DNA from 4 places in the Priestia sp. JV24 genome. Region 1 is predicted to be linked to each of the others. Evidence: riboswitches for the same ligand, from Rfam matches in the RefSeq annotation. Region 1 holds a riboswitch; each other region holds the start of a gene.
What was found. Region 1 has a riboswitch for S-adenosylmethionine ahead of OK414_RS20755 (hypothetical protein). Riboswitches for the same ligand answer to the same signal wherever they lie in the genome.

Region 1 (7,977 bases):
CAGCACGGCATAACTTATTCGAAGAGAAGGCATCAATGATTTTGAAAACGTCCCCGTATAAATAACACGATCGTCTTGATCTAATCCTTGAAGTGCCGGAATCGGTTTTCCTTTATAGCGAAATTCTCCGTCATAGTCATCTTCTATAATATAGCCGTTCGCTTCCTTCGCCCACTCTAGTAGTTCAAGCCTTCTTGCTATCGGCATGACCATACCAATAGGAAATTGATGAGATGGCGTAATGTACACCGCATCCGCTTCGCTTTCTTTCAGTTCCTTGACTTTCAAGCCAGAACTATCAAGAGAAACAGGGACGATCGACATGCCTTGTTCTTGAAAAACGTGCCTCGTTCGGTGAAAGCCTGGGTTTTCGAACCCAATTATCTTTTCTTTTCCCAGAATGACAGAAAGCAGCCACATGAGGTACTGTGTACCTGCACCTATCACAATTTGCTCCGCTGTGCAGCGCACTCCCCTTGAGTGGTAAAGGTACGCTGCAATTTCTTGGCGAAGAAGCAGTTCGCCCTGCGGATGTCCGCTATAAAAAAGATGGCTTTCATCATGATAAATAGCTTGAACCGTTAGCTTTTTCCACGTATTATACGGAAATTTTTCTACGTCTATCTTTCCATGGCTAAAATCAAGGGCAGTTGATTTTTGATCTTCTTGTTGCAGAGATACAGAGATAGGAGGCAGTTCTTGAAGCACGACTTCATTTTTTATCTCTTTTACAAACGCTCCTTTCCTGGCTAGTATCTCAATATAGCCTTCTGCTTCTAACTGTATATAAGCTGCTTCAACCGTATTTTGGCTAATGCTTAAATGAAGAGCTAACTTTCGTTTAGAAGGCAGTTTTTCATGAGGCGGAATGGTACCTTTTTGAATTTGTTTTTTTATGTAGGTGTAAAGCTGCATGTATAAGGGATCTGCTTTTCTTTTATCAAGCAAAGGCATCAACTCTAACATAGTGTTCTTTCCTTTCTAACTGATACTATTAAATTCGCTGTTTCTGACACTTACTCTTAGTTCAGTTTCTTCATATACTGAACTATATCTTATAAATCAAGGAGCTGACGCAATGACTATCACTTATAAAACCAACGTCTTAATCCGTGCGGAACAAGCTGCTGAAGTATTTGCACATTCCGGTATTAAACGGCCTGCACAAGATCTTGATCGGATTCAAAGAATGCTTGATCACGCTTCTCTTACTGTCACCGCTTGGAGCGACAGCGAGCTCATTGGCATAGCCAGAGCGTTAACAGATTTTAGCTACTGCTGCTATTTATCGGATTTAGCTGTCGTAAAAGACTATCAAAAGCAAGGAATCGGCACACAGCTCATCAAGCACGTTCAATCAGAAATCGGTGAAGAAACCGCGCTTATTTTACTTTCCGCTCCTTCTGCTATGAACTACTATCCAAAAGTCGGATTTCATCAAATTGATAATGGGTTTAAAATTGATAGAATTCGGTAGACGCGAAGAAAGGAGCTTCTCCTTTCTTTTTATCCAAATGCCTGAGCTGCTATAGCAAAAAGATTGCCCTGCCTAGCAGGTAGGGGATTGACACCATACGCCATAACAGGAGGCTCATTTTGAAGCTGAAATCCGTGATTTTCCACAAGTTTTTTTAACGTTTCCTCAGGAGAAGACAGGTCAATTCTCAGCTTTTCTTTGTAATTCTTCGCTAGTTCATCAATTATCAGCATTGCTGCTTCAGCGTTTGGAGCAACTACCGGCCCAATCACGATATTGCTCGGGGTACGAACCGCTAAACCATAACCCGTCATTTTATTTTGTTCGTTTTGTAGGACAACTGCTTTTTCAGCTTGCTGAATCCTACTTTTCAAAAATAACTTTCTATTATCTCCAAATGCTTCTTCATCAAGATTTACAACCTCTTTGAAGTCCCTTCTCGCTAAGGATCGTGTATAAAAATCTGAAGCTTTAAATGCTCTGGGTATGTATTCACTGCTTATATATTTACTTACATAGTCCACAGTTTTAAACCCTGCTTTTTTATATAAGTGCTCACCTTCTTTTGTCGCAATTAAGTAGGCATTCACTTCAGGGCAAAGAGTTTGCAAACAGTGCTTCATGAGCTGCCAGGCTAACCCTTGTTTTCGGTAATCTCTTCTCACAATTACCATTCCTATAAAAGCTGACTGATTTTTATACAAAACTACTGCTAAGCTTGATACAATGTTACCTTTCTCATTTCTATGCCCAAATACGTCTCCAGATGAAAAAATCGTATGTAAATCTGCTTCGCTATAATCCCATTTTTCCAACTTAGATAGCACTAGCAAATCCTTTATGTCTTTTTCACTAAATCTTTCTATCATTTCTGCCTATTTCCTCCCAACTTTTCGATGCACTGTACGGCGTTAAAAAGCTTAAAACTAATATACTTATCCACTTTCAATCACCACTTAACGGTTAACGAATTCTCTAACTAAATAGTACAGAATAAATAGAATATTTTCTACATTATTCATACGTACCAATGATCGCTTAAAACAAACTAATCATTTGCACATAAACTAATAAAAAAAAGACCTCTTTCCAAGAAAGAGGTCTTTTCTTTTATTTTACTAGCTTTTGCTCAGCTGCAGCTGAACCTTGACTTCGTTTATGGAATCCTTTTGCGTAGTACGCGATAATAAGACCGATAAACCATAATGGTCCGATGACAACTGCAATTCTTGTATCTGGATTATATGCCATCAAAACCACCACTAGCGCTAGGAACGCAAGTGACACATAAGATGTTAACGGAAATAAAGGCATTTTATATTTCAGTTTTGCCTCTTCACCTGTTTTTAACGTTTTGCGATATTTAATTTGAGAAAGCAAAATAATTCCCCATGTCCAAATCGCACCGAATGTTGCAATACTTGTTACCCACGTAAATACTTTAGCAGGCACAATGTAGTTTAACGCTACTCCGACTAATAGCGCACCCGCTGATGCTAAAACAGCTTTTCCCGGTACGCCGCCTTTTGTAAGCTGACCGTATCCTTTTGGTGCTTCTCCATGTTCTGCTAAGTTAAACAGCATACGGCCTGTACTAAAAATACCGCTGTTACAAGAAGAAAGAGCTGCTGTTAGTACAACAAAGTTAATGATACCAGCCGCCGCTGGAATGCCGATTTTTTCAAATGTTAATACAAACGGGCTTCCCTGTGAACCGATTTCTTGCCACGGATAAATCGACATAATGACAAATAACGCTCCGACGTAGAAAATAAGAATACGCCAAAAGACAGAATCAATCGCTCTTGCTAGAGATTTTTCCGGATTTTTCACTTCTCCCGCGGTAACGCCGATCATTTCAATTCCTAAATACGCAAACATAACCATTTGCAGCGACAGCAAAATACCTTTGAATCCGTTCGGGAACAGTCCGCCGTTGTCCCACAAGTTTTTGATACCAGTCGCAACGCCGCCGTTGCCGATTCCAAACACAATCATTAATAATCCAACGGCAATCATTAATACAATCGCTAAAATTTTAATAAGTGCAAACCAAAATTCCAGTTCACCATATGCCTTAACAGCTAAGAAGTTAACCGTTGTCATGATGACAAGCGCCGATAACGCCCAAATCCAGTTTGGTACATCCGGATACCAATACCCCATATAAATACCAACGGCTGTAATTTCAGCCATACATGTTACAACCCATAAAAACCAGTAGTTCCAACCTGTTAAATAACCAGCAAGCGGCCCTAAGTAGTCGCGTGCGTACTTGCTGAATGAACCTGCAACAGGTTTTTGAATCGCCATTTCTCCAAGTGCTCTCATAATAAAAAACATAATCATTCCGCTAAATCCGTACGCCAATAATATTCCTGGCCCTGCTAATTTAATAGCAGATGCAGATCCAAGAAACAGTCCTACCCCTATGGCTGCTCCTAAGGACATCAGCGTCACATGTCTTTCTTCTAACCCGCGTTTCAATTCTTTCCCCTGAGTTTTCCCCTGCATAAACGTCTCCCCTTTTTCCAATCTGTCAAAACGAGATGAACACAGCCTTTTGTTAGCGCTTTCATATAAGTTTGTGCTAAAAGACAGCTAGGCTGTATATTTGTATTCTATCACCTTTCTCTCACTTTTCTTTTGTCGAAAAACAAAAAAATTATCTTATCATTTTGTTTAAACGCACAATTAGACATAGGCACTGCTTTTTTAATATGTATTTAGTATTGCACCTAAGTAATAGTATTTTAAAAAAATAGAAAAACGCCGACTCAACTCCGTCAGCGCATCGTTCATTTTATGCTTTTTTATAAAAACTAGCATTTATCTCGCGGGTTCAAAAGTTTTACAGCCAGGTTCTTCCGTTTCAGAAACATGGTGACTACTTTCAGGACTCACAACGTAAATGGACTCTGCACTGCATTTATTTCCGGATTTCCAATACATGCACTCATTCACTTCACATAATACACCTTGGGCCACTGTTATCCCTCCTTTGCTTGTCTTATCTATTTACTACCCGAAATATAACGATTCTAACATTTTCACGTAAAAAAACCGCTTGTTTCTCAAGCGGATCTTTTTATTGCGTGTGTTCAACATACTGTTTTTTAGCTAAATATAACTCACGGCTCAGCGTGATCCGCCGTTCTCTCAAGTGCCTTAATTTAGCCTGAAATTGTTCGTTAGTTGGCTCTTCTTGAATTAAGCGATACGTAAAAGAAATATCTTCATTTAACTGTTTAAAATCTTCCCATATCTCTTGAACTAGGGCGGATTGTTTTTCTTCAAATGAACGATTTTGCTGCGTTTTTAGCACGGCTAAAATTTCTTGCTGCCACGTTTCGTCGTTTATTTCTTTTGCTAATAAGTATAGATCTAAATAATCGTCAATGCATAAAGCCGTTTGTGTATTATTCAATGTCATCACCTTTTCTATACGAAATGTTTCTTCCTAAGAAGAGGATTTCATCATAGAAAAAGATTCCTCTTCTTATCTGTCAGAGCTAGGCTATGCTGGAATTAGCACCATTCAATAATTGTGGTTGCTGAGGCTTCAAAGGGCCAGTCCCTCCACCTCTCTAGATAAGAATATTTCGTTTTTAAATTATTTCTGACCATTCTAATATGTTTTATAGGTTACGTCAATAGATTTTCAATAAAAAGAAAAAAGAAGTAAAATATGGTATGCTTTCATAAAGGATGGTGAGCACATGAAACGATATATGTTATCTGCTTTTTTGGGAAGCTTGCTGCTGCTTCTCAGCATTGCCTTTTCATCTACTTTCCATATTGCAATTGTCAAAACAACTGGAAGCATCGGAGGGGTTATTTTAGCAGCGGCGGCTTTAATTATGAACGCGCTTGAAGACCCCCCCTCCTCAGACAATACAGGTGGAGGAGCCGTTGAAGTACTAGATAAAGGCGCTGTTTGGGCTACTTATTTACTTTTACTTTCATTACCGAACCTCATCGCATGTATAATATCTTATGTTTTATGGACTCGCTGACATTCACTAACGTTACGGACGTTTCACCACTTGGAAGCTCATTGATATTTGTTTATCTACAAATCCAAGTTCACGGTACACATGCTGTGCAAAATTCCCAGCATGAACGCTGAGTCTGATTTCACGGTATCCTTTGATAGACAATTCATCAATTGCTTTTTGCATTAACGGCTTGGCCAAACCTTGCCCGCGGTATTCGGGTACAACATATAATTCGTAGATAAAGCCAATTTCTTCTTTTGAAAAGAAGTCGGTAGAGGGGCCGATAAGAACCCAGCCTGCGAGTTTATTTTCTTGTCTTGAAACTAAATAATAACAGCCTTTTTCAAAGGTACTACCAATTAGTTCATTTACGCGTTCAGCTGACGGATGAAACTGCTTCATTGTTCCTTCAAACAGCGCATCAGCAGATTTCGTCCGAATTTCCTGTAATTCTTCTTCAGTAGCTTTTGCAATCATTATAGATCTCTCCTTTCGTGTTCGTTTTCCACATGCGAGGATAAATTCCTGCAAAAAAGTCTTCGCCTAAGCGAAGACTTTTATTTAAATTCAAAATGTTCTTGATGATTGCCTCGTTCGTCCGTCCAGTTAATCATAATGTCTAAACCTGCCGCTTTTCCAGGAACAGCAAAATTCGCATAGCGAAAGCGCTGACCGCTTTTGCTTAAGTTAGACCTTTCAATAGGAGAAAACAAGCTGTATTTCGCCTTATTTTTTCCTTCGTGCCGAAAAGCTTGGACCTGCACGCGCTCTACGTCTTTTCCAATGTTTTCAACGGTTAATCCATATGTATGATAGACATTATTTTTCCACTTTAGCTGATTATCTCCCGTCATGCTCGCTTTTGTCAGTTCAACCGACCATTGTTCAGATGATTTCTTCATCGGAAGCTTCTCAATCGAAAGAGCGTTGACATGAATGGCTGCAAAAGCAAGCCAAACAAAACAAAAAGTGCTGACTGTATAAAATAGTCTTTTCATAGATTTTGATCTCCTTAGAAATTTTAGTAGTAGCATTTCCTGTTCACTTAAAAATTATGATAAACGCTTTAACAAAAAAAGCCTCTCCATTTAGGAGAAGCTTCTTATTAATGCATAAGCAAATCTTTTTGTGTGTCTAATGAGTGTTTTGTATATAAATCTCTTTCAATCGCATATTTAGGACGCTGTTTCACTTCGTTAAAAATCTTGCCAATGTATTCTCCGACAAGACCCATTCCCATCAGCTGCAGGCCGCCTACAAGCCAAATTGATAAAATAAGAGACGTCCAGCCAATTTGCGTATGATCTAAATATTTTTGAATCAGCGCGTAAATACCAAACGCAATACTAAAGAGAAAAGAAGCTCCTCCAAGCAGCGTTAATAGGCGTATTGGCGCTACGCTAAAAGATGTAATTCCATCAAATGCAAAAGCAAGCATTTTCTTTAACGGATATTTTGATTCGCCCGCTGTCCGTTCTTTGCGGTCATATGTGACTTCCGTGGAGCGAAATCCTACTAATGGTACAAGGCCTCGCAAAAAGACGTTGCCTTCTTTATATTTCATAAGTTCACCAAGAGCACGTTTGCTCATGAGACGAAAATCGGCGTGATTTTGAACGAGCTGAATTCCTAGCTTATTCATAACACGGTAAAACCCTACTGCCGTGGTTCGTTTAAAAAATGTATCGGTTTCTCTGCTGTCTCGAACACCATATACGACTTCATACCCGAGCCAATATTTCTCTATAAAAGTACGAATAACACTGATATCATCTTGCAAATCTGCGTCAATGGAAATGACGCAGTCGGATTGCTTATGGGCTGCTTCTAGTCCTGCGAGCAAAGCATTTTGATGTCCTACATTCCGCGCTAGCTTTAACCCTTTTACAAACAAATTGCTGCAGCTTTCTTTTTCAATAAGCGACCACGTGCTGTCTTTGCTTCCATCGTCTACAAATAAAATGGTACTTTCACTTGATACAAGACGTTCATTTATCAGTTCTTTTACTACAGTAGTTAATTGAAAAGATGTTTCTGTGAATACTTCTTCTTCGTTGTAACATGGAACAACAATCGTTAAAATAGGTCTGTTCATGCTATTGCCCCCTTACTTTGCTTCATATACATACACTTTCCAAGCGGACTGTTTATCGTTAAACGCTTTTAAAAAGTGCAAACCGTCCCTTTCAGCATTTTCGATTGGCACAGCTGAAAAGATATAGCGACCGCCCATTTTTTTAAATTGGCTGATATTAAGCTGCAAATGACGGATTTTTTTCGTTGAGTCTTTTCGGTAATCATATTTTTTCCCTAGCTCGCTAACAAACACATAGCAGCGGTTGCCCCAATGATCATAGTAACTTTCTAACTTTTTATTTTTATCAAGCTCTTTGGCAATGATTTTGCGAAACTCATGTTTATACGTTAACGGATAGAAGTTGTTATACGTATCTAGCGTATAAAAGCCGTTATACTGAGCAATTGATGGATGAAGCCCAATGC
Region 2 (7,977 bases), on a different contig from region 1:
ATTCCGCCAAAATAACTTTGTTCAACTAGCTCCAATTGGAATTGCTCTTTGGCAGTTGCCTGTACGTTTGACAAAATCTCTTGTACAAATGGATCATCATGTGAACAAACGGCCGGATAAAAAGGCGGCGTAAAAAATAAGACCATCATCGGAGCTGCTTCTTTACATAAACCAGCTAAAGAGTTTACTAATTTAATGGTTTTATTTCTGTCATCCTCCTCTTGTGCCAAAAGTGCTGCTTCCATTTCGTGCACATATTTTTCGCCGTGCTGTTTGACTGCATGAGTATAAAGTTCTTCATACGTCCATACGTTCACATCACGAGATGAACCCTCCATTCCCTCAGCGTACTGCCTAGCGGCTTTATTATAATGTTTTTTTACATTCAAAGCCGCTTTGTCAGCCGATTTCAACAGCAGATCTGTTACTTCTTTAAGAGAGCGATTTAACATAAATAAATTAAATAATACAACGGCAGAGTGCGGAACTTGAACTGAATACTCTTCTTTTAAATCTTTTTGTATCAGCACCGTAGGAGGTGGACTCGTTTCATCTCTTACTTTTTCGCAAAAATCAACGTTTAATTCTATTTCTTTTGTTAAATAAGAAGCTAGTAAATTAGCATTTAAACCAGCTAGCGGTTCCCCTACATGAGTTTCTTTTCCATAACACAAAAAGCTTGGCATGATTTTTCCAATCGATCCTGAGTACACATAGTTCGTTTGATCTCCAGGATAGCGGCTGAACACCGGTTCTGCATTTAGCATGAGAGAAAAATCCAGCTGATGTTTGCGGGCAAGTTCTAAAAGAACAGGCACTGCTTTTCTCATCCCAAGCGAATTTACTTCTTCATCCGGCACTGACAGCAGCAGGATGTTTCCGTCAAACTCCCCGTTGCATGCTCGTTCAACCATACTGATATGCAGGGCAATGCCTGCTTTCATGTCCATCGTTCCTCGGCCAAAAAGCCAGTCTCCTTTTATCATATCTTTTTGTACGTGCGCCGGAACTTGTTCCATATGGTTATAAAAAGTACTCGTTAATGTATCAGCGTGAAAAGCATCCTTTTTCCACTGTCCATAATCTTGTACATCCACTACATCGTAATGACTTACTAGTACAACTGTTTTATTCGTAATTTTCCCTTGAACAAAAGCTGTGACAATCGATCGCCCGTCTCCTGTTGAATGAAGCTCGACTTGCTCGTTTTTTTGAAAGTAAGGCAGCTTCAATAAATACGACGCTATCGATTCAGCCATTTCCACTTCTGCCATCGTTCCTGTCACGCTAGGTATAGAAACCAATTCGCTTACAAGTTTTTTTAACTGTGCTTTTGTTTGATACAAAGATGTTTTGTTCGACATACCCTTCATCTCTTTCCTTTTTCTAAATTTTCTATCAAACAAAACCATTCGTCAATCCCTTTGACAGAGACCCTTTCATTCTATCCCTATGTATCATAGTATGGCGCTGCCTTTACGCACATGATAAAAAAAGAGTGCGCGGCTAGGGATAGCACCGCACACTCTTTTTTTACTTTTGGTCATCTTCTAAAAAGTCTAGGATACGATCAATAAGCTGTTCGCTTCCTGCATCGTTTCCGTGTTCAAGAGACATTTCCATTTCAATGCTCCTTTCATAAAATATTCTTGTTTTATAACATACCACAATTCATTTCGAATGTAACCTTTAATTTGTGTAAAAATTTCGACAATTTATGATTAATTTTAAAATCTATTGAGTATTGATTATACCCACCAGATTCTTTGCTTGTCAAAAACCATGCTTTCTATTTAAAAACACTTAAAAAATAGAGGCGCGAGCAGACTTCTTCTATAAAAGACAGCCTACTCGCTCAAGCTTGGAACAGCATGATGAATAAATTTCTAGTTCATTTGCTTTTTGTATATCTTTAATATCTATGCCTACAGCATATGTACGAACATGGTTTTCGACCACAATTTCATAAAATGTTTCTAACTCACGATAAGCTACTTGATAATGCTTTCCTAATAATTTCACTGCTTCCTTTAATGCTTTCTCTCCTGTATGTGCTGCAACTGCTGTATGACTCATAAAACCCTCTCCTTTTAGAAAAATAAAAAAAACTCATTTTGCTTTGATGCAAAATGAGTTTTTCACCCGTTTTATCACCCAAAGCACATGCTTTGCTGGTAGGAGCACCTTACATTCGTAGGTTGCTGTGGAGTCAAAGAGCCAGATCTCTCGTCCACTCGTGATAACTTTTTAATTTAAAATTTATTTTATCAAACAATTCCATCCCCGTAAATAGAAAAATAAAAATATTTTAATTTTTTCGGTAATGGAATGAATTCAAAAAATGAAAGCTTAGATTAGCAAAATAAGAAGCTGCTACAAGCAATGCCTCTTCATTTAATGAAAAAGAAGGATGGTGCCATTCATATTCTCCAGCTGTACCCATCCATACAAAAAATCCTGGTACATGCTGCTGATATACGGCAAAGTCTTCTCCTCCAGGCGATTGTTCAGCTTCTACGACTTGATAACTAAGATTCTCTGCAGCGTTAATAGCCAGTTTTTCCAGCGTATCATCATTGTTTACTACAGGAAGATATGGATACCATTTAACGTCTACTGAAGCCCCGAAAGCTGCTCCAATCCCTTCAGCAGTTCGTTTCATAAGACCCGGTATTTTTTCTCTCGCTTCTTCTTGAAAGGTACGCACCGTTCCTTCAAGCGTTACTTTGTCAGGAATGACGTTCCACGAGCTCCCTCCATGGATTTGAGTTATGCTGACAACAACATTTTGAAAGGGGCTGAGATTACGGCTGACAATGGTTTGTAAACTAGTAACAATTTGACCAGCAGCAGCAATCGGATCTACTGTTTTTTCAGGGATGCCCGCGTGACCTCCTACTCCTTTGATGTCAATTTCAAAACGATCAACGCTTGCCATTAAAGCTCCCGATTTGATGCCAATGGTTCCTACAGGAAGATCCGGTTTGTTATGCATCCCAAATATCGCTTCTACTCCTTCGAGCACACCTTTTTCAACTAGCATTTTTGCCCCTGAAGCCGTTTCTTCAGCCGGTTGAAAGATAAACCGTACCGTACCGCAAAGCTCCTGCTGACGCTCTTTAAGAAGAGTGGCTGCTCCGATTATAGAAGCTGTATGAAAATCATGGCCGCATGCGTGCATAACTCCGTTTACTTCAGATGCAAATGGCAGATTGGTTTTTTCTTCAATTGGCAGCGCATCAATATCAGCTCGAATTGCGATAGTAGGTCCCGGCTTTCCTCCCACAATTTCCGCTACTGCTCCTACGTCTAATTGGAATGCATCAGCTATAGAAATATCATAGTGCTTTAACCACTTTTTAATACGTTTAGTTGTTTCATATTCTTTCATTGAAAGCTCTGGAAACCGGTGCAGCTCACGGCGTATGTCTATTAGCGTATTTAGTAGTAATTGATCTGTCATATTTATCACTCTTTCACATTTCTTAATTTGGAGAACTTCTCTATCTTTTATGACAAAGAGTGTACCTTATTAAATTTTTTATAAAGAAATACGGTCGTATAACCTTCTGCAAGGTGCTTTTCTTTAGCTTGAACATATCCTTTTCGTTCATACATCTCAACTAACCAAGGATGTTCTTTTGCTGTTCCTAAAGACACACCTGGTGATTTAAACATATTTTTTATTATCTCTTCCTCTACTAGATGCAGCAGCTTAGATCCAATGCCTTTCCTGGCAAACGACGGGTCTACTGCAAACCACCAAAGATGCGGAACAGCAAACGGACCTGGATGTTCTCCCCAAGGCATTCGTATAGACACAGTTGCAGCGATTCTTTTCTCTTCTTCATATACATAGCAAAGGTTTTGAGAAATATTTTTCTTAACGAGGGCAAGATCAGCAGTAGCTGCTAAGAAAGGAATGCCTATCTCTCGAATAGGCTTATATGCTTGTAGAGTTAAGTTCAATAAGTTATCTGCGTCGTCATTTGTTGCCAAACGGAATTCATTTTTCATCCCTTCGTCTCCTTATGTATAAATATTTTATTTAACTTATAAGTTTACTAAGAATTAAAAAAGACAGACTGCCGCCTTGCGTACTCACTATACAACTGCTTTTATAACGTGTCAATTTTCATTATCTCTTTCTATGAAAGCTATCATAAAAACCAATACTTACAGTTTATTATACTGAACAAATATCAATAAATCCCCTTACGAAACCCCTTTCATTACTTTCGTTAAATTTTCAACCGCCATTATAGAGCGACGTATGATAAAATAGAACACGGTAGTTGTAAGAAAAGCAAACAGAAATGTAATCACTAGCATAATCGAGGCTGCTTGCTCTTGTTTCATAATAAGATAATAATTTGTCACTTCAATTACAGTAAGTGTTATGACCATCATATATAGCATTTCACATGTAAACTTTGAAACGCTTTTTTTATTTTTCATTCCCTATACCATCTAAAGACATAGAATGTCTAATCTATATTAGTAGTATCGGCATATTTTTATATGTTTTTGTAAAAACTAAAGAAGAATTGAAGCAATTATTATTGGCGCTTTCCCACTAAATATTGGAATACATATCATTCTGCAAGGCGCTGCAACAGCAGTTGATAACTGTCTGATTATTCTTTCATTTGACCAAACTCTACCTTTGCTTATAAAATGAAGATTTGTAGAAAGGAGTACGAAAAATTTTATGTATACGTATCAAACAGGCAATCAAACAATTGACTACAAAATTGAAGTCGTTCCAAATAGAACCGATATCACGGTGCAAATTTGTGACAAAGAAGGGGTAAAAGTTATTATCCCAAGAGGTCTTAATGAAAACAATGTGCGTTCAATCATCGCACGCAAAGCAACATGGATTTTAAAACAACTAAACGGTTCACAGCCAGCTGAGGAAAAGCCAGCTGCTCCAAAGAAAGAAGCAGTAAAAAAAGAAACAGCTAAAAAAGAGGCTCCTAAAGCAGCAGCTTCTGCAGCTAAAACTGGTTCTTTTGAAGAGGGAGACAAATTCCCTTACCTAGGACGTCAATATCGATTAAACATCGTTCGTGGAGATGTAGCAAAGGCTGAAATGACATTCCGTGCAAAATTCATTGCTACAGTACCTGAAAGCTGGAACGAGCAGCAAACAAATGAAGGTATTGGACAACTATTAACAGAATGGTACCAAGGCCGCGCAGGTGAAAAATTCCAAGAAGCTTTGAAATCTGTTAAAAAAGCAGCAGACAATGCTCCTGAATCTGTTAAGTGGGACGAGTTAGGTGAAGAATACGCTACGACTCAAGATAATACAATCGTATTAAACTGGCGTTTGCTAACAGCTCCTCTTGCAACAATTGAATATGTCATTGCTTCTCAATTTACAAATGCAGATGAGTTATTCGAAGATGCAGCTGAACGCAAACAGTGGTTAAGCGATAACACCCTAAACGCATTTTAAGTTTATACATAAAAAAAGCACGCGGCGAACGCGTGCTTTTTTTATTTGGATAGAAGTACTCGAATAATCTCACTGCTCAAAAATTAGTTAACCTGATAGGTTCATTCAAGCGCAGTTTATAAACCAATATATAATATACATGTTTAAAGTTTTATTAATCTAATTTTAAAAGCAGTAAGTAAGAATAAACTGATTCTATAAAAAACTGATTCTTATCCTTTTAATACTCTAAACGCTTCTCTTACTTTTCGTGCAAAATCTAACGGTGGTTCTACGGATTCAAAATGCATATACATTGCTCTCGGCTCTTCAAATAGCCAATGGTTGTGAACGGCTGTAACCTTAATATCTCTTTTTCTAAGCTCCGTTAATAATGGATTTACCTCTTCTTGCAAAAGCACGGTTTCACCTAGATTTAGCGCTCTTCCCTTGCTATCTAAATCTTCAAAAGTGAAAAATTGAGGAGTAACTAATGGAGAGCGTGTTGGACGCCCTAAAATTTTAAAACGAATCGTCCGAAACTTTTGTACCAAACAAACGCCATTTTCATCTAAACTGCCTTGTCCACCTAGAATTCTCGCAAACTCCTGACACAGACTCTTTTTATTTTCCCAACTCATTATGCTGACTTCCTTTCGTATCATAACTTGTCCTTTCTTAATAAATATATGTGAAAGTTATCAAGTAGAAACGGCAAACACACAGGAAGACTACCTATTTTATAAATCCAGATTATCAAAAGTCATATTTATTTTTCTTTGTTCATATCAATAGCATGTATTTTTGAATTTAACTAAAAAGAGAAATTCAAATGCCAATTTAAAGAATTTACTTAAACAGTTTTTAAAATTGAATTTGTAGGGGGAAGTAAAATGAAAAAAATAGGAAAAGATGATTTTATTTCAGGGTTTGTTCCTCATCATAATCATGGCTCAGTCGACTACACTTCTGTTGCGTCAGGACATGTCCATCAGTGCCTCGATGTAACGTCTCCTCCAATTCAAAGCGAGGATGGAAGCCACATTCACTATACAGAAGGCTATGTTGTTTTTGAAGACGGACATACACATCATTACAAAGCCTACTCTGGCCCTGCTATTCCCATTGGCAACGGTATGCACGTTCACTATTATGATTTTTATACCAGTGAAGACAACCAGCATCGGCATCATGTCAAAGGTGTAGATCATCCTGCTCCGGGCGATAGATAATGAAATAGTTTAATGCAATTAAGCCAAGGTCTCAGCTTGAGTTCATATAACCGCTTTAATAAAAGTGAGGCTGGGACAAAAGTATCTTAGCCCAAGTGAAAAACGAACCATTGATCAACATGTTTGATGAGTGGTTCGTTTTTTTGTTACTTGAATACTGCTTCATCTGTTTCGTTCCTTCTAGCAGTTGATTGAAGGGTAAAACGAAGACTCCTGCGGGAAAAGCGTGACAGATGAGGCCCCGCAGGAGCGCAAGCGACGAGGAGGCTCAGCGGCCGCCCGCGGAAAGCGAAGTCTTGCATGGAAATCAACTGCAGTGTCATAAGCGGTTCAGCTCATGGATCTCATTTGTTCGTCTTTAGATTGGATTCATTCAGTTATGTCACAGCCTCTTTGTACATATATGATTTAAATGGAAGTCTCTCACCCCCTGCTTAATCTGCTTAATCAAAAAGGATACGCGAGCTCTTTATTCCAAAAATTCGACATACCAGGTCTTTGGACATGTCAAAGTTGCTACACCAATCGATATATTGTGTTTTAAAAGAAAGATACATATAATCAAGAAAATGTTTGATTTTGTTTAAATGTGGATACGTATACCTATAAGCAAGATAGCAAACACTTAAGATGAGTGGTTACGCTGTAAAAGTTGTAATGACCATGTAAAGAAAGGAAGTGCAGCTTATGAAAGGACAGAGCTTTTTTATTTTAGGACTTATATTTGCTCTTATCATTGCTGTGTTAGCTGTAATTAACAACGATCCTGTACAATTTAACTATGTATTTGGTTCACAAAAATGGCCTCTTATTTTAATTATCTTAACAACGGCCGTGTTTGGAGGAGTTGTTGCTGCTTCATTGAGCTTTGTAAAAATTGTTCAACTAAGAGGACAAGTGAAGCAGAAAAACAAGCGAATTGCTGAGCTGGAAGAAGAAATCAAGCTGCATAAGCCTGTTGAGCCTGTTGTGGAAGAAGAACCAAATCAACCAGCTACTCGAACTGAGCGCGCTCACTTATAATAAAGAAGAGCCGTTATTCCCTAGAATAACGGCTCTTTTCATTTTTTGTTCCCTCATGCATATTTTTATATTTTTGGCATACACGCATAAACAGATAGATATAGATATGGAAAACTTTAGTTCTGAATGGTACAATCAACACTGTTATATCTCTATGAAAAACTTAAATTGACAGTCTTACCGTTAAGAAGGTGTTCATCCATTATGGTCAATAAAAAACTAAAGCGTGAAATTCTTACATACACAAGCGTCATCCTCGGCACTGTTTTGCTTTCTGTT
Region 3 (7,977 bases), 150 kb from region 1:
CAATCATGAAGAAATGCCTGTGAACAAATCCGATTGGGAACCGTTTTTGCTAGATATAATGGGAAGTCCGGACCAACGTCAAATTGATGGACTAGGCGGAGCTAATTCGCTGACAAGTAAAATCGCGATTATAAAAAAATCAGATTTAGAGAAAGCTGACGTAGATTACACGTTTGCGCAGGTCAGCATCAGCGAATCTCTCGTTGATTTTAAAGGAAACTGCGGCAATATCTCTTCAGCGGTCGGACCTTATGCAATCGAACAAGGACTTGTACAAGCTGTGGAACCGGTGACTAAAGTGCGGATCTATAATACAAATACCAAAAAAGTAATCGTAGCGGAAGTAGAAGTAGAAAACGGGAAAGTGAAAACAGAAGGATCCTGTATGATTCCTGGAGTGCCAGGCACGGGTTCACCCATTTATCTTTCGTTTGAAAACGGAGAAGGAGCCGTTACCGGAAAACTGCTTCCAACCGGGAACACTATCGATCTTCTGCAAACATCCATCGGGACGATAAAAGCATCAATTGTTGATGTAGGAAATCCGCTTGTATTTGTTAAAGCAGCGGATATTGGCCTAAAGGGAGCAGAACTTCCGCATGAATACACGGACAAACAGCTGAAGCTATTTGAAGAAATTCGCTCCATTGCAGCGGAAAAAGCGGGGCTTGCACCTCAAGACAAAGCAACTAAACTATCACCAGCGGTTCCAAAAATGACGATTATTTCTCCTCCTATGGACCATCGCGACGGGACTGGCAGAGAAAAAGCTGCTTCTCAAATGGACGTATTAATCCGCATGATGTCGATGCAAAAACCGCATCAAACGCTTGCGATTACAGGAGCAATTTGTACAACGGCGGCTATCTATACAAAAGGCACGCTTCCGTCAGAAATGGTTCAATTAAAAGGCGATACCGTTCGACTTGCTCATCCAATGGGAATTATGGAAACCAGCGTGGATTTAAAGAAGGGACAGGTTAACGGAATCAAAGTAGTGCGTACAGCCCGTCTTATTTTTGAAGGATTTGTTTATACAAAGCATACGTATGATGTATGTTTATCAAGTTAATAATGTTCTCTAAAAAAAGCTCTTTCTAGGAAACTAGGAAGAGCTTTTTTATGTTAGACTATTTTTACTGAATATTGAAAAAGTGGGTGAAGGTATGAAAAAAAGAACGTATATTGATCTAAGCCACATCATTGAAGACGGAGTTATCACACATAAAGGCTTGCCGGCACCGATCATTTGTGACTATTTAAGCCGAGAAGAGTCTAGAAAGCTGTATGAACCAGGCACTGAATTTCAAATCGGTAAAATTGAAATGGTCACGAATACCGGTACGTATATTGACGTGCCGTTTCACAGATACAAAGACGGAGCGGATTTAGCTCAAACGGCTATTGATAAAACAGCCGGGTTAGAAGGAATAGTCGTTTCAGTTGACCCGACTTTAAAAGCGATTGATGAATCTCATTTTCAACATGTAGATGTAAAAGGCAAAGCGGTATTAATTCATACGGGATGGGATCACTACTGGAATACAGCCGATTATTTAGAAAATCATCCATACTTAACAGAAAGCGCGGCAGCTTATTTAGTGTCTCAACAGCCCGCTCTTGTTGGAATTGATTCGATGAATATTGATGATACAAAAGGAAAAGCAAGACCAGCTCATACGCTGCTGTTAGGAGCGGACATTGTGATTGCTGAACACTTATGTCGCTTAGATCAACTAACCGAGTCCTTTTTATTTTACGCCGTGCCTCCTAAAATAAAAGGAGCCGGAACGTTTCCGGTAAGAGCATTTGCGGAGGTAGAAAGAAAATGATCCAATTACATAGATACAGCGAAGTACAGGAATTTAAAAACCAAGTAGAGCCGCTTTTATCAAAGAATGAAGTTCTTCATAACTTAGCGCTTGGCATTTTACACAGCTTACATGAAAACAGCAAACCAAATTTTATGGGTGTTATTTTAAAAGACAGCCGTGCTGCGCTTGTGTTGCTGCAAACCCATCCTCGGCAAGTCATACTGTCTCAAATACAGCAGCTAACGGAGGGTGAACTAAGCGAAGCGGCAGAGCTATTACAAGAAATCGACATACCGGGCTTAGTTGGAGAAAGGCAAACGGTTGTATATCTTTCTCAAAAACTAGCGGCGCTAAAAAATCAAGAAGCTTCTTTAAAAATGGATCAGCGTATTTACCGGTTAGACAAAGTAAAAAAAGCTGCGGAAGCTGAAGGAATGCTGGTAAAAGCAAAGTTGGAGCATCTTCCGCTCGTGACAGAATGGATTTGGGAGTTTATGGACGTCATTGGAGACCCTGTATCAAAAGAACAAGCTGTCAAAACAGGAGAAGCTTTTATTAAAGCAGAACGGCTATTTTTATGGGAAGTGAACGGTGAGTATGTCTCGATTGTCAATGCTACGCGTCCAACGGCCCATAACATTACGATTAATTTTGTATACACGCCTCAAAAAGAACGTAAAAAAGGCTATGCCTCAAGCTGTGTATCCACGCTTTCTCAGCTTATGCTAGACAGAGGTTTTCAAACGACAAGTCTATACACAGATATGACAAATCCTACGTCTAACAAGATTTACATGGAAATTCGCTATGAACACGTAGCCGATTCCGCATTAGTTTTACTTCATGAAAAAAAGTAGCAGGCTGTCTGCTACTTTTTCTATTACTTAAGGTTTTTTAACTAAATTAACGTGATTTAACGTTTTGCTATCATCAAAAATGAATTCAAGATCATAGGCGCCGGCATGATAGGTGTACTTCGTTTGAGTAGTACCATCACCTTTTACTTTGCCTGTAAAGTTCGGCTGACCTAATTCTTTCTTTAAGTTAGCTTGCGTGATGGAGCCTAGATTTGTTTGACGCTCTACATTTGTACCAAAATAGCGGATTTCGTTAATGACGTTATTTTGATCATAGCCAAATGCGTATCCAGGGTGACCCATTTCCGCATGATAGTAGTCAAAGTTGTTTGATGAACCTTCAGGCGGGGGACCGAACTGATCGCGAACGTCTTGACGCAGTGTTTTGCCAATTTTGAAGTCTACCGTTAAGCGTGGCACCTCACCTTTTACTGCGGCGTTGTAAATTTCATTAATGTTTTTTACAGCTGTTTGACTTTGACTGTTTGTTTCTTGAGATGTAGCTGCATGTGCTGGTGTATCAAGCTGAGCGACAGGAGCAAATCCAAACGCAGCAATTCCTGTAATCGTTGCAGCCGCCGCTGCTTTTGATATTCGTTGTTTCATTTTCATGATTTTTTCCTCCTATATATAACGATTTAGCAACCTCAGTCTACCTAAAAGAACAGGTAGGCCAGAATAGTCAAGGAGTCTTAGTTTAGTTGGTAACTGATATATATAATGTAACACGTCTTTTAGAATGTAAACGTCAGTTAAAGTGAAAAGCAAAAAACGATTCATTTATCATAGGCGAAAAGATTGGTTTCTGTTCCTTTATTAGGTAAAAAAACGTAATATAGAGAGGGTTCTAATGTTTTATAAAAAACTAGATAATAATTGTAAGTATGATACAAAAAATCAAGTATTTGTTAAATGTATATATTGCTGCTGTGTATCTAGGACTTGGCGTAAAAACAAGTTTAGGGAAATCTGTTGTATTAAATAGAAGAAAAAGAATGGTAAAGGAGAGAAAGTAGTGTCAAAACGATTTGTGCTCACCGTAGCGGCTGGAGGATGTATCATAATCTTCGGCGCGCTGCTGCTCTTAAATTGGGAAAGAGTGTTTGGAGATTATCGTCCCGTTCAAACAGCAACAGCTGTATTCAAGTTAGAAGTGGGAAGTCAAGGTGTAGCAAGGACTACAGATTCAGACGATGCTCTTCATTATATGGTGAAAAAAGGACATTTAGATGAATATATTCAACTGATGAATGAAAAGGGATACGTGTTAAAAGAAAAAGATATTGATCATAATCGACTTGTTTTTAACGATGGACAAGAGGATGAGCAAATTTACTACAAGCGCTTTGCCAGGAAGTATACGATGATTGATGGAGAAGGGTAAAGGATTTACATGGTATTTTAGTAGACTAAAACCTTATAACCCTATCTGTTTTTAAAGTTTTTTGGCGGAAAAGAAAAATAATATTGACAATTATGACAAAAAGCTTAATACTGACTTTATTACATAAAACAAATACAATTTGTTTCCTTATCAAGAGAGGTGGAGGGACTGGCCCTGTGAAACCCGGCAACCGCTGTCTATGACAGAATGGTGCCAAATCCTTAAGAGTGTATCGCTCTTAGAGATAAGGAAGAAGCTGAAACAAAGCTCTTCCTTATTTATTTAAGGAAGGGCTTTTTATGTACAAAAAATAATGAGGTGATAATTTGAACAAAGCAGACCGTATTAAACGAATGAAAACACCGGAAATTGATCCAAAGTATGAAGGACGAGTGCCTCCGGGTCAGGTAGTAACGGAGCGCTTTCCGATTTTACATGAAGGCGACGTGCCGGAGTATAACTTAGAGGAGTGGACGCTTCGAGTGTTTGGATTAGTAAACAAAGAAGTGACGCTTTCGTATCAAGATATATTGGACATGCCGCAAATAACGGTGAAATGTGATATTCACTGCGTAACGAGATGGACAAGGCTTGATAATGAATTTACGGGCGTGCTGTTTACAGACTTTTTAAAAGCAGTTGGCGTGGAGTTAAAAAGTAAATACATCATGCTGCATGGAGATAATGACTATACGTCAAACATTGAAGTAAAAGATTTACTGAGAGACGATATTCTTCTCGCTCATTCCTTTAACGGAGAGCCGCTTACAGCTAAGCACGGATATCCGCTGCGATTGGTTGTTCCGCATTTGTACTTTTGGAAAAGTGTTAAATGGCTTCGAGGCTTTGAAGCTATTGATGAAAATCATCCTGGCTTTTGGGAGCAAAACGGCTTTCATCTTAGAGGAGATCCGTTTAAAGAAGAGCGTTTTTCTGGAGAAGATTTAGGTATTCCAGAAGATGAGTGGGTACATAAAGACTATGATTAATGAAAATGCCTATGCGTGTGCATAGGCATTTTGTCAGCGCTGGCGGTTTAATTCCCACACAACATGGCGAAGTTCAGGCAAAATCAGCTTGGTCATCGCTAGACGAACCGCACCGCTTGATCCTGGTGTAGAAAAAACGGCTTTTTCGTTAATCGTCCCGGCAATTGCCCGGCTCATAATCGCAGCGCTGCCAATATCTTCGGTGTAGCTCAGCATGCGAAACAGCTCGCCAAACCCAACGATTTCTTTATGAATCAGCGCTTGAACGGCTTCAATGGTGACGTCTCGTTTTGTGATGCCCGTCCCGCCGTTTGTGAGAACAACGTCAATGTTCTCATCACTGCAGCCAGCAAGTATGGCTTGTTGAATCGACGTTTGGTCGTCTTTTACAATTTCATAGGAAGCGATCTGCATGTCGTGTTCTTTCAGAAGCTGGATTATTAGCGCGCCGCTTTTATCGGTTTCTTTCGTACGTGTGTCTGATACCGTAATGACTTTGCAGCGAACGGGCTGAGTTGCTTTAGATTTATGTTCGTGTACGCTCATTATGTACCTCCTTTATGATTCCATACGTTTATAGTCACCGTTTTTGCCGCCAGATTTTTCAAGCAGATACGTTTCGCCGATAATCATGCCTTTATCAATGGCTTTGCACATATCATAAACGGTTAGAGCGCAGGCAGAAGCAGCGGTTAAAGCTTCCATTTCAACGCCCGTTGAGCCTTCCGTTTTAACCGTTGCTTCTATTAATAAACGGTACTGATCATTGCTTGTATCCCAGTCAAATGAAAGGTTTACGCCTTTTAATAAAAGAGGATGACACATCGGAATAATGTCAGACGTGCGTTTTGCTGCCATGATTCCCGCTACTTGTGCGACAGCAAGGACGTCGCCTTTTCCAATTTTATGTTCTACAATGGCTTCGTGAATTTCTTTGTTAACAAGTATGCTTGAACGAGCTGTTGCGACGCGGCGCGTAATAGATTTTTCGCTAATATCGACCATGTTGGCACGGCCTTGATCATTAAAATGTGTAAAAGAAGACATCGGTGTTTTCATCCTTTTTCAGTAAATTTTGTTGTATGATAGAAATAGTGAGATATGCTATGATTTTACACCATAGTGCAAAAAGTGAACAGACATAAAGGAAGTGAAGAATGTATGTTAGAAAGCAGAACACCTATTTCAATTCCTGAAGCAATTGAAAAAGTCATGACATATAAAAGAAAAGGCAGCATCGAGCGCGTATCGATCACCGAAAGCTATGGACGCTATTTAGGAGAAGATATTATCGCCGACCAAAACGTTCCTCATTTTAATAAATCGCTTTATGACGGCTTTGCGGTTCGAGCGCAAGACTGCGTAGAAGTCTCAAGTGAACATTCTGTAGAGTTCGAAGTTGTAGGTGAAATCGGCGCTGGCTCTGTTTTTGAAGAAGAAGTAAAGCCGTTTCAAGCGGTGCGCATTATGACAGGAGCGCAAGTGCCTCATTCATGTGATGCGGTTGTGATGCTTGAAGTAACGAAGTCGTATGAAAAAGAAGGCAAAACGTATATGGCGTTAAGCAGGCCAGCTTCAAAGTGGGAGCACATTGCGTTAAAGGGAGAAGAAACAAAAAAAGGAGACGTGCTTGTTTCGAAAGGGACGCGAATCAATCCGGGCGTCACGGCTTTTTTAGCTACGTTTGGCTATGCGGATGTCGCCGTGGTGAAGCAGCCTGTGGTTGGTGTATTAACAACGGGAAGTGAACTGCTTGATGTGAACGAGCCGTTAGAACCAGGAAAAATCCGCAACAGCAATTCTTATATGGCACTTGCGCAAATCGTAAGAAGCGGGGGAATTCCGAAATATTTAGGGAAGCTTGAAGACGATTTTGACCGCTGCTATGAAGCGGTAGAAAAAGCGCTTGAAGAAGTGGATATTTTACTGACAACCGGTGGGGTATCCGTTGGCGACTATGATTATTTGCCGGCTATTTATGAAAAGCTTGGTGCGAACGTGCTGTTTAACAAAATTGCGATGCGACCGGGAAGCGTCACAACAGTCGCAGAACGAAACGGACAGCTGCTGTTTGGACTATCAGGAAATCCTTCTGCTTGCTATGTCGGGTTTGAACTGTTTGTTCGTCCGATTGTTCGCAGTTTTTTACATTCACCACTGCCTCATTTACATAAAACAAAAGCGGTGTTAAACGGACGTTTTAAAGAACCTAATGCTTTTACGCGAATGGTGCGAGGAGAGATTTCAGACGAAGGCGGAAAGCTTGTTGTGACGCCTGTTGGCATGGACAAGTCAGGCGCTATTTCGTCATTAGCTGCAGCAAACGCGCTGATTGTTCTTCCAGGAGGAGAGCATGGATATGATAAAGGAACAGAAGTGAACGTGCTGCATCTTGAAAAAGAAGGTACGAGCTCGCTTTGGGTATAAAAAGTTTATTTTTTATGTAAAAGTTCTAGTCTGAATAGTGTTCAAAATGCTGGTAGATCAATAATGTATCAAATAAATGAAAAAGCGAGTAGGCGAACGGGTCCTTGAGTATTAAGGGCTCGTTTTTATGATGTGTTCTGGAAAGAGCGATTATGTTAACTATAATTGTATAACATATACAGCCTGGAAATGAAAAAACTACCTTGGAGTTAGGGAGAAGGTAGTTTTTTCTATGATGTAATTAGATTTCATGAGTGATGCTTCATTGCATCTTGGCTAGTTTGCTTAATAGACAAGAAATATATTCATACTAATTTCAAAGGCTTCTTTATTTTGGGTATTAGTGAGTAGTTTCAAAAGATATATTTACTTAACGAATAGTAACTAATAACGTTGGGAACTTTATCTATTAACAAAAGGAAAGGAGGAGAAATTATGCGAAAAAAATGGTCTGTTTTATTATGTACGTTAGCTTTAGCTATGATGACTTTCATCTTGCCGGTTAA
Region 4 (7,977 bases), on a different contig from region 1:
AGAAACGGCACTTATTTCTTGAATCATCTGAATAACGACTTCTTTTTGTTGATTTATACTGTTAATGGATTCAGTTTCTCTAACAATAGAATCTACTGCCTTAGTTAAAGATTCAGTAATAAACGTCATAGATTCACTCACTGTTTTTACTGCCTGGCTTTGTTCAAAGTTAGTCTGAGTTGTTTCTGTCATCATATTAACAAGTGTGCTATTTTCTTTAAGTATACTATTTATAACTTCGTTAATGTCTTTAGTAGCTTGTTTAGAATCTTCAGCTAAACGTCTAACCTCTTGAGCTACTACGGCAAATCCTCTGCCATGCTCACCTGCTCTGGCAGCTTCTATGGAAGCATTTAAAGCTAATAAATTAGTTTGTTCGGCTATTTCAGAAATGCGATCAGTCACATTTGCAATAGTCTTTGATTTGTTATTTAAATTTGAAACCATTAGTGTAATATCTTTAAAATTCGAGTCTAATTTTTTATAAGAGGTTTTTAATCCCTCAACTTGTTCCTCACCTACTCGCACTTGATTGGAAGCCTCTTTCATTTCTTTTTCAACCGTATTAGATTGCTCTAATAATAAATCAATTTCAATACTTAACTTTTTAATAGTATGTAAACCATTTTCAATTTGATTTGATTGAGCTGATGCTCCCATTGCGATTTCCTCTATGGATTGGGAAACTTCAGCAATTGCGACGTTATTTTCTGAAGCAATTGTGCTAACGCCATTAGTGGTAGTTTCGACAGAGACAACATTGTTCTTCACTTTAGAAATTAATTGTCTCATGCCAGCAAGCATTTCGTTATAACTCTTCGCTAGATCTCCCAACTCGTCTCTTGATGAAATACTTAGTTCAGTAGTTAGATCTCCACTTGATGTCTTTTTTAAGACTTCTTGAATATTAAGTATAATCCTTTTTAGCATTCCAGAAAGGTAATAGGCACACAACGCCCCAATTATTAAACCGATAACTATTGAAATAATTCCAGTTTGTTTAATATCATTCATCTTAGAAGAAAAGATGTCTTTGGGTGTTAAAGAAATCACTTTCCAATTTAAATGAGGTATTGTTGTCACTTGTCCAGTATAACCCTTCTTATTTAATTCCACATCAAGAGAATGCACAGAATCATTCTTATAAATCTTTGATACCCAATCATATTGTGAATTAAAGTTTTCTCTGTGTGATATTAAATCACTAACGCCCTCTACAGTACCACTTTTTTCAGGGTTCATATTTTTCCCGTCAGAATTTTTTATAAAAGCACTAACCACAAATCCTTGTGAGTCTAAGATGACAAGATTATTTTCAGTATATTTTTCTATTTTGCTTCTAGAAACTCCAATTGTAGTTAAGTCTATGTCATAACCTAAGGCTCCTACCATTTTTCCACTTACGATGACCGGAGAAACGACGGAAGTCATAATTTTCCCAGAAATTTTATCTTTGTATACATCCATCCATGTTACTTTAGGTGCCTTTGTTAAAGTTTTGTATGTTCTAGTTTCATGTACATCCTGCTTAAAATCAGCATAAGGGGAAATATGAAGCTTTCCCGTCTTTCCATCCATATAGTAGGTTGAAATAATGGTAGAATCATTTTCCTTAACAGTTTGTAATAATTTGTCGATGCCAGTAACAGAATCTCTGGTATTTATTTCGTTAGATACTACTCCTGATAACTGTTTTAATGAATTTTCATAGCTTTTTAAATTTAAACTTATTTGTTCAGAAGCACTTTTTGCAGTAACCTTGTTCGAACTCAAATCATCTTTTTTTAAAACGTTACTTATACTTATCTGCATAAATATAACTGTTCCTATAAGTGCTACAAAGGTGGTTGTACAAATAAATAAAATCCATTTGGTTCGAATAGATAGCCTTCTATCATCTTTTTTTCTGAATGAAAATTTTTCTCTCATATAGATACCTTCTCTTTTTGAATTTAAATTTACTTTTTACAAATAAAAATTGAACTAAATTACTATCGGGTTATTTCTTTCTTTCTTAACAACGTTTCAATAAATTTTATTTTTCAGTTTATTTATACAAGCTGTCATTTGTTTCAAAGTAAATCTAACTGTACAGTTGGTAGAAGAGTATGAAAGTCTTTACGAAAAGGTGCAAGATATGAAAGGAAGCACAAGTTATTTTGAAATTTAAAGGGGTAATCACAAATAAATACTTATTTAGTCTTATGTCACCTTATTTTGTAATCAAAGAGTGAAAAAAGATTAAATTTAAACTAATGACGGTTTTTATAGATTTGAATTCATAGTATGAGAGACAAACCATGAAAAATTAAGTATTATTGAATAAATTTTCCAATACAGGGAAAAAGATTAAAGTGATCATTCAAAGGAGGTTTTCATTTTGGCAGAAAATAAAGACGTTAATGCTTCAAACGAGGATGATATAAAACGTGAAACGCTGACTACACGTCAGGGACATCCTGTAAGAGACAACCAAAATATTCGTACAATTGGTAATCGTGGGCCAGCTACACTTGAAAATTATCACTTTATCGAAAAGATTTCTCATTTTGACCGCGAAGAAGTTCCAGAACGAGTCGTCCACGCACGAGGATCTGGAGCCTTTGGCTACTTTGAAACATATGGAAAAGTGGGGGACGAACCAGTAGAGAAATATACTCGGGCAAAGGTATTTTCAGGTGCGGGCAAGAAAACACCATTGATGGTTCGTTTCTCCACAGTTGCCGGAGCAAAAGATTCTCCAGAAACAGCTCGAGATCCACGCGGATTTGCTGTGAAAATGTACACGGAAGAGGGGAATTGGGATTTAGTTGGGAATAACCTAAAGATTTTCTTTATCCGTGATGCAATGAAGTTTCCTGATATGATTCATGCGTTTAAAGCAGACCCAGCTTCGAACGTACCAAACCCTCAGAGAATGTTTGACTTTGTTTCCCGTACACCTGAGGCTACCCACATGATTACATTTTTATTCTCTCCATGGGGGATTCCAGCGACGTATCGTCACATGCAGGGGTCTGGTGTAAATACCTACAAATGGGTGAATGATAAGGGAGAGGCTGTACTAGTAAAGTATCATTGGGAACCTAAGCAGGGAATTCGGAACTTAACACAAGAAGAGGCAAATACGATACAAGCCAAAAACGTGGGACATGCAACGCAGGATTTATACGAAGCAATTGAGGGTGGAGATTATCCAGAATGGGAGCTCTTCGTACAAATTATGGAGGATGGTTATCATCCAGAGCTTGATTTTGATCCCTTAGATGATACGAAACTTTGGCCGGAAGATAAGTTTCCATGGTTGGCAGTGGGCCGTATGGTGCTAGATCGTAATCCAAAGGATTTCCATGCAGAAATCGAGCAAGCCGCCTTCGGTACAGGAGTTCTTGTGGATGGAATGGACTTCTCAGACGATAAAATGCTACAAGGACGTACCTTTTCTTATTCAGATACACAGCGCTACCGTGTAGGTGCCAACTATCTAAAATTACCTGTGAATGCACCGAAAGTGCCTATTCATACGAATCAGCAGCGCGGTCAAATGGATATTCGTGACCCAAAGGAATCTGGGGATAATCCACATATTAATTATGAGCCTTCAATGCTTGGTGGCTTTCAGGAAGAAAATAAGAAAGACCGTGTTCCACATCAACCAACGTATAATGCAGCCGCAATGAGTGCACCAATTGACCGTCCTAACGATTATGGGCAGGCAGGTCACACATACCGTAGTTTTGAAGATTGGGAGCGCGATGAATTGATTAAAAATCTATCGGATGCACTTGCTATTTGTGATAAACGGATCCAAGAAACGATGATTTCTCATTTTACACAAGCTGATGAAGAATATGGCCGACGTGTGAAGGAAGGTATTGAAAAGAAACTACACGAAATGCAGGATATGAAAAATACAAGTGAGGTACCTGGTCGTGAAATAGGTAAATCAAAGTATGGACAAGGTACATTAGCTGCAAATGAAGCAACAGAAGATGCTGTAAAGAAAAGTCACGAAGTCGATCCTTATTAAGTGAATTGCTCCATTTTAAAAATAGGGAACCGACGTATGGGTATAGTATAATCTTAAGGGAATACCTTGCCTAAAACCTCATGATTTAAAAGATACCTCTCCTAATTGACAGGAGAGATATCTTTTAAATCATTCTTTAGTTATTTGTCCAGACATCTTGAGCAATTTGAATTACGTGATTAATTTTATTCCATTGCTCTTCTTCTGTTAATTCGTTTCCTTCTTCTGTACTCGCAAAGCCACATTGAGGACTCAATGACAAGTTTTCTAGAGGAATATATTCACTTGCTTCTTGGATTCTTCGCTTAATGACCTTAGCATCTTCTAATGTAGGGAATTTAGATGTTACCAATCCTAATACAACGGTTTGATTGTTACGTGTAAAACTTTTTAATGGTTCAAAATCTCCTGAACGGTTATCATCATATTCAAGGAAAAGTCCATCTACATGTAAGTTAGCAAAGATAGCATCAGATATAGTATCGTAGCCACCACTTGTGATATACGTAGATCTAAAGTTTCCACGACAAATATGCATCGTAATGAGCATATCTTCAGGCTTTTTAGAAATAGCATCATTTAAGCAACTTACTCGAGTATCGATAATGTCTTTTACATCCATACCAAGCTTCTCAACAACCGCATTGATGCGTTCTTCAGAAACGAAATCAATCCAGGAAGTATCATCTAATTGCAGATAACGGCAGCCTGCGTCGTAAAAGGCCTGAATAGCTTTTTGATAAGCAGCCACAGTATCATGATAAAATTGATCTCTGCTTCCCTTGTAATATGTATCTTCTTGAATTCGAGTAAATAACATGTTGGGGCTTGGAATAGAGAATTTAGCAACTTGGCTTCCATCACCATACTGTTCGACAGCTTCTTTTAAGAACGTAAAGTGTTCCAGCATATAATGATGATTGAAGTCTACTTTACCTACTACCCTAATCGCCTTATTTTTTGTTTTTGCACCTTTGAATTGGCTGATATATTCTGTTTCAAACTCCTCTACGCCTTCTAAGCCTGATAAGAAGTCCAAATGCCACCATGAGCGTCTAAATTCACCATCAGTGATGGATTTAAGCCCTACCTCAATTTGTTTCTGGACAAGTTTTTCAATTTCTTTGTCCTCTACCGATTTTAAATCGGCCTTATTAATTTTCCCATTCGCATACGCTTCTCTTGCTTCTTTAAGGGGAGTCGTTCGTAAAAAGCTGCCTACGTGATCAGCTTTAAATGGAGCCTTCACTAATGTCTTCGTCATGGTTTTGTTTCCTTCTTTCTTTTCAAAATAAAAAACCTCTTCTTACAAATAAGAAGAGGTTAATAATCGTTATGGATTCTCTTCTTATCTTCAAGCAAATTGCTACTGGAATTGGCACAGTACTTTAACAGTCTGTTGCCGAGGCTTCCTAGGGCCAGTCCCTCCACCTCTCGAGATAAGAATATTCAATTTATTCAACTAGAACAAAGGTTACACTTGTTTTCTTAGATTGTCAACAAAAATTCGAAAAATCAGAAATAATACACCTCTTACCTCATTACTTCCTCATTACCTACTGCAGTAAGGGTTCTTTGTTATTTTTCGATTGGACAGGCAAGCTTACCGCAGTAGCTACATAGTATCTAAAGTATTGTAACTCCGTTATCTAATCAGTAGCTAGTTCAGTATCGATACCCCGTTAATACAAGCTTTATAACCCTGTTGAAGCCATTTGTGGAACCTGTAAGGGAGCTGAGCCGAAGAGGCGAAGGGGGCGACCGAATGCGTCGAGCTGAAAAAACAGGTACGTAAAAAGCAAAAAAATAAAAAGAGTGAAAGAAGGTATCAACATGAGAAAAACAAAAGGATTTACCTTTCCAAAAACCTTTCTCCCATCTCACAAAGCACCTCTTACGAGACCTCGTCCCTTCAGGGCTTATTCCTTTGTTCCTTTTAGTCCACTAGCCATGCTTGATTCCACTATTTTGACCATAGGAGGCATTGTCTTAGGGGTTGCTATCATCGAACGAATATTAGAGCGATGGGGTGTCATTGATCTCGTTGATCAGTTCTCAAAAGTAATGCGCTTTATCTTGCCTGTCACTTTCTATAGCGCCTTGATTTACTTTTTTGCGAGCTTTATGTTTTGAGGAGGAATGTTCATGTTTGAAAAACTCAAACTGCGTGGCCAATTGATAAAAGCGTTTCGTACGGCAGAGATTTACCGGATGGTGAAGCGAGGGGACCGCACCTCTTATCTGTTTCCAAAAATTCATCAAATCGATAACCATCATACGTACACTCGGTACACTTTTTCCTTACTAAATGGGATTGATCCTGAACTTTTAAATAAAAAAAGATGGGCATTACGACAAGTATTAGGCAGCAATATTGAAGTGAATGGCAGCTTAAAGAACTTTAGTATTACCGTTCATCACAAAAGCCTACCTAAGATGCTCAATTATAAGTATGAAGTCATTCATCCTCATATTGAGAAAATGGAGCTTCCGGTATGCATTGGCCAAGATATCTATGGAAACCCCGTTTCATGGGATTTTGCCGACTTAGAAACCTTATTAATATCTGGCGAAATTGGAGCTGGAAAGAGCAGCCTCATGCGGGTTATCCTCACAACATGGGTGAAGTATACCTCACCTGCTTATTTACGCTTAGTCTTAGTTGATCTCAAACGAGCCGATTTAGGGTTATTTCACGGAATTGAGCATGTGGATGCGCTTTGTTTCGAAGCAAAAGACATGCGAAAACCTTTTGCCTTGTTACGAGCTGAAATGTATCGACGAGGTGATTTACTTTTAGAGCATGGCGTCACACATATCAGCAGGCTTCCTTTTAAGCTCCCTCGTATCGTTGTGGTAATTGATGAAATGTCCATCGTGAAGAGAGAAACGGATCTTGTAGAGATGATTCAACAGTTTGCCAGCCAAGGTCGTGCACTAGGTGTCCACACGATTATTGCCATGCAGCGTCCGGATGCTGATTTATTAAACTCTGCGTTAAAAGCCAATTTAAGGGTGCGGATTTCTGGAAGGCAAGCCGATGCGACGAATGCGAAAGTAGCTGGAGTACTCGGAGCAGAAGAAATTGATGCAGCTGCCAGGGGTCGTATGAAAATTAAGATTGATGACGTGAAAGAGTTTCAAGCCTATTTTTTAGATGAAGAAGCTTGTAAGGAAATGCTTTCCCCTTATAAAACACGTGTGAAAGATCCTGAACCGCAACTAGAGGTTGTGTCACAGTCTATCTTTGGATTATTAGAGAAGGAGGAACAGCGATGAGTTTTCGACTATCTCAGCGTGATAAAGACATCATTGGGTTTATCGATCGGTTTCGGGCTGTGGATCGCGACTCATTAGTAGAACTCTTCTTTAAACAGCTGAAATCGCCTGTAAATGCGTGTAATAGTGTCATGGTGCGTTTGTATCGATTAGGACTCATTGAACGCACACAGCAGTATTCTCCCACGGTTTACTTGCCCGTAGACGCGAAGATTAAAAAGAACTCTCAAAAAATACTACATTTCCTTTCTATCTTGGAAATCTATAAACAAATGTGTACGTATGGTATGCCTAAACAGGTTATTATTGAAGATAAGCCCACTGGACGAAAGGGAGGCATTGAACCCGACCTCTTTTGTATTTTTAAAGGCTCTCCGTTTTGGTTTGAAATTCAACGGAATCAGTACTCAGAACAGAAAATGCAAGCGAAGATCAATCTATACGAGGAGTTTTTCTTTTCAGATGAGTGGAAAACGTTGCAGTGGCAGCCTGAAGATCGAGCAGCTATATTCCCCTCCGTCATCTTAATTACACCTGTTCGTTATGCTGTTAATTCCGACCACATCCGCATTATACAGGTAGCAAGTATTCATGAATTGATGGAGAAATACAAAGGTTCAGCTAAACAGCAAAGAGATGGAAGACCAAAACCATCGGTTTCTTCGGGT

Region 2: another riboswitch for S-adenosylmethionine. It lies ahead of OK414_RS05885 (hypothetical protein); the one in region 1 lies ahead of OK414_RS20755 (hypothetical protein).
Region 3: another riboswitch for S-adenosylmethionine. It lies ahead of OK414_RS19880 (sulfite oxidase-like oxidoreductase); the one in region 1 lies ahead of OK414_RS20755 (hypothetical protein).
Region 4: another riboswitch for S-adenosylmethionine. It lies ahead of OK414_RS28615 (5-methyltetrahydropteroyltriglutamate--homocysteine S-methyltransferase); the one in region 1 lies ahead of OK414_RS20755 (hypothetical protein).

What each region holds. Positions count from the first base shown of each region.
Region 1 is NZ_JAPCIN010000022.1:287,468-295,444, forward strand. It holds gene OK414_RS20730 (PLP-dependent aminotransferase family protein) at 1-966, opposite strand, end outside; gene OK414_RS20735 (GNAT family N-acetyltransferase) at 1,079-1,477, shown strand; gene OK414_RS20740 (GNAT family N-acetyltransferase) at 1,507-2,346, opposite strand; gene alaP (alanine permease AlaP) at 2,588-3,991, opposite strand; gene OK414_RS20750 (DUF1540 domain-containing protein) at 4,307-4,465, opposite strand; gene OK414_RS20755 (hypothetical protein) at 4,566-4,904, opposite strand; SAM riboswitch class I at 4,974-5,075, opposite strand; gene OK414_RS20760 (hypothetical protein) at 5,197-5,493, shown strand; gene OK414_RS20765 (GNAT family N-acetyltransferase) at 5,506-5,952, opposite strand; gene OK414_RS20770 (hypothetical protein) at 6,033-6,473, opposite strand; gene OK414_RS20775 (glycosyltransferase family 2 protein) at 6,581-7,570, opposite strand; gene OK414_RS20780 (DUF6044 family protein) at 7,583-7,977, opposite strand, start outside.
Region 2 is NZ_JAPCIN010000012.1:31,822-39,798, reverse strand. It holds gene OK414_RS05890 (M20/M25/M40 family metallo-hydrolase) at 1-1,364, opposite strand, end outside; gene OK414_RS05885 (hypothetical protein) at 1,834-2,076, opposite strand; SAM riboswitch class I at 2,145-2,246, opposite strand; gene OK414_RS05880 (amidohydrolase) at 2,309-3,463, opposite strand; gene OK414_RS05875 (GNAT family N-acetyltransferase) at 3,511-4,017, opposite strand; gene OK414_RS05870 (hypothetical protein) at 4,216-4,410, opposite strand; gene OK414_RS05865 (M48 family metallopeptidase) at 4,712-5,464, shown strand; gene OK414_RS05860 (DUF1259 domain-containing protein) at 5,677-6,084, opposite strand; gene OK414_RS05855 (YmaF family protein) at 6,337-6,675, shown strand; gene OK414_RS05850 (lipopolysaccharide assembly LapA domain-containing protein) at 7,363-7,698, shown strand; gene lepB (signal peptidase I) at 7,903-7,977, shown strand, end outside.
Region 3 is NZ_JAPCIN010000022.1:132,931-140,907, reverse strand. It holds gene OK414_RS19905 (2-methylaconitate cis-trans isomerase PrpF family protein) at 1-1,072, shown strand, start outside; gene OK414_RS19900 (cyclase family protein) at 1,167-1,832, shown strand; gene OK414_RS19895 (GNAT family N-acetyltransferase) at 1,829-2,671, shown strand; gene OK414_RS19890 (YjgB family protein) at 2,699-3,283, opposite strand; gene OK414_RS19885 (hypothetical protein) at 3,687-4,055, shown strand; SAM riboswitch class I at 4,200-4,306, shown strand; gene OK414_RS19880 (sulfite oxidase-like oxidoreductase) at 4,382-5,044, shown strand; gene OK414_RS19875 (molybdenum cofactor biosynthesis protein B) at 5,078-5,590, opposite strand; gene moaC (cyclic pyranopterin monophosphate synthase MoaC) at 5,603-6,091, opposite strand; gene glp (gephyrin-like molybdotransferase Glp) at 6,206-7,471, shown strand; gene OK414_RS19860 (WGxxGxxG family protein) at 7,907-7,977, shown strand, end outside.
Region 4 is NZ_JAPCIN010000045.1:3,192-11,168, forward strand. It holds gene OK414_RS28605 (methyl-accepting chemotaxis protein) at 1-1,929, opposite strand, end outside; gene OK414_RS28610 (catalase) at 2,381-4,030, shown strand; gene OK414_RS28615 (5-methyltetrahydropteroyltriglutamate--homocysteine S-methyltransferase) at 4,167-5,294, opposite strand; SAM riboswitch class I at 5,376-5,476, opposite strand; gene OK414_RS28620 (hypothetical protein) at 5,864-6,163, shown strand; gene OK414_RS28625 (FtsK/SpoIIIE domain-containing protein) at 6,176-7,309, shown strand; gene OK414_RS28630 (hypothetical protein) at 7,306-7,977, shown strand, end outside.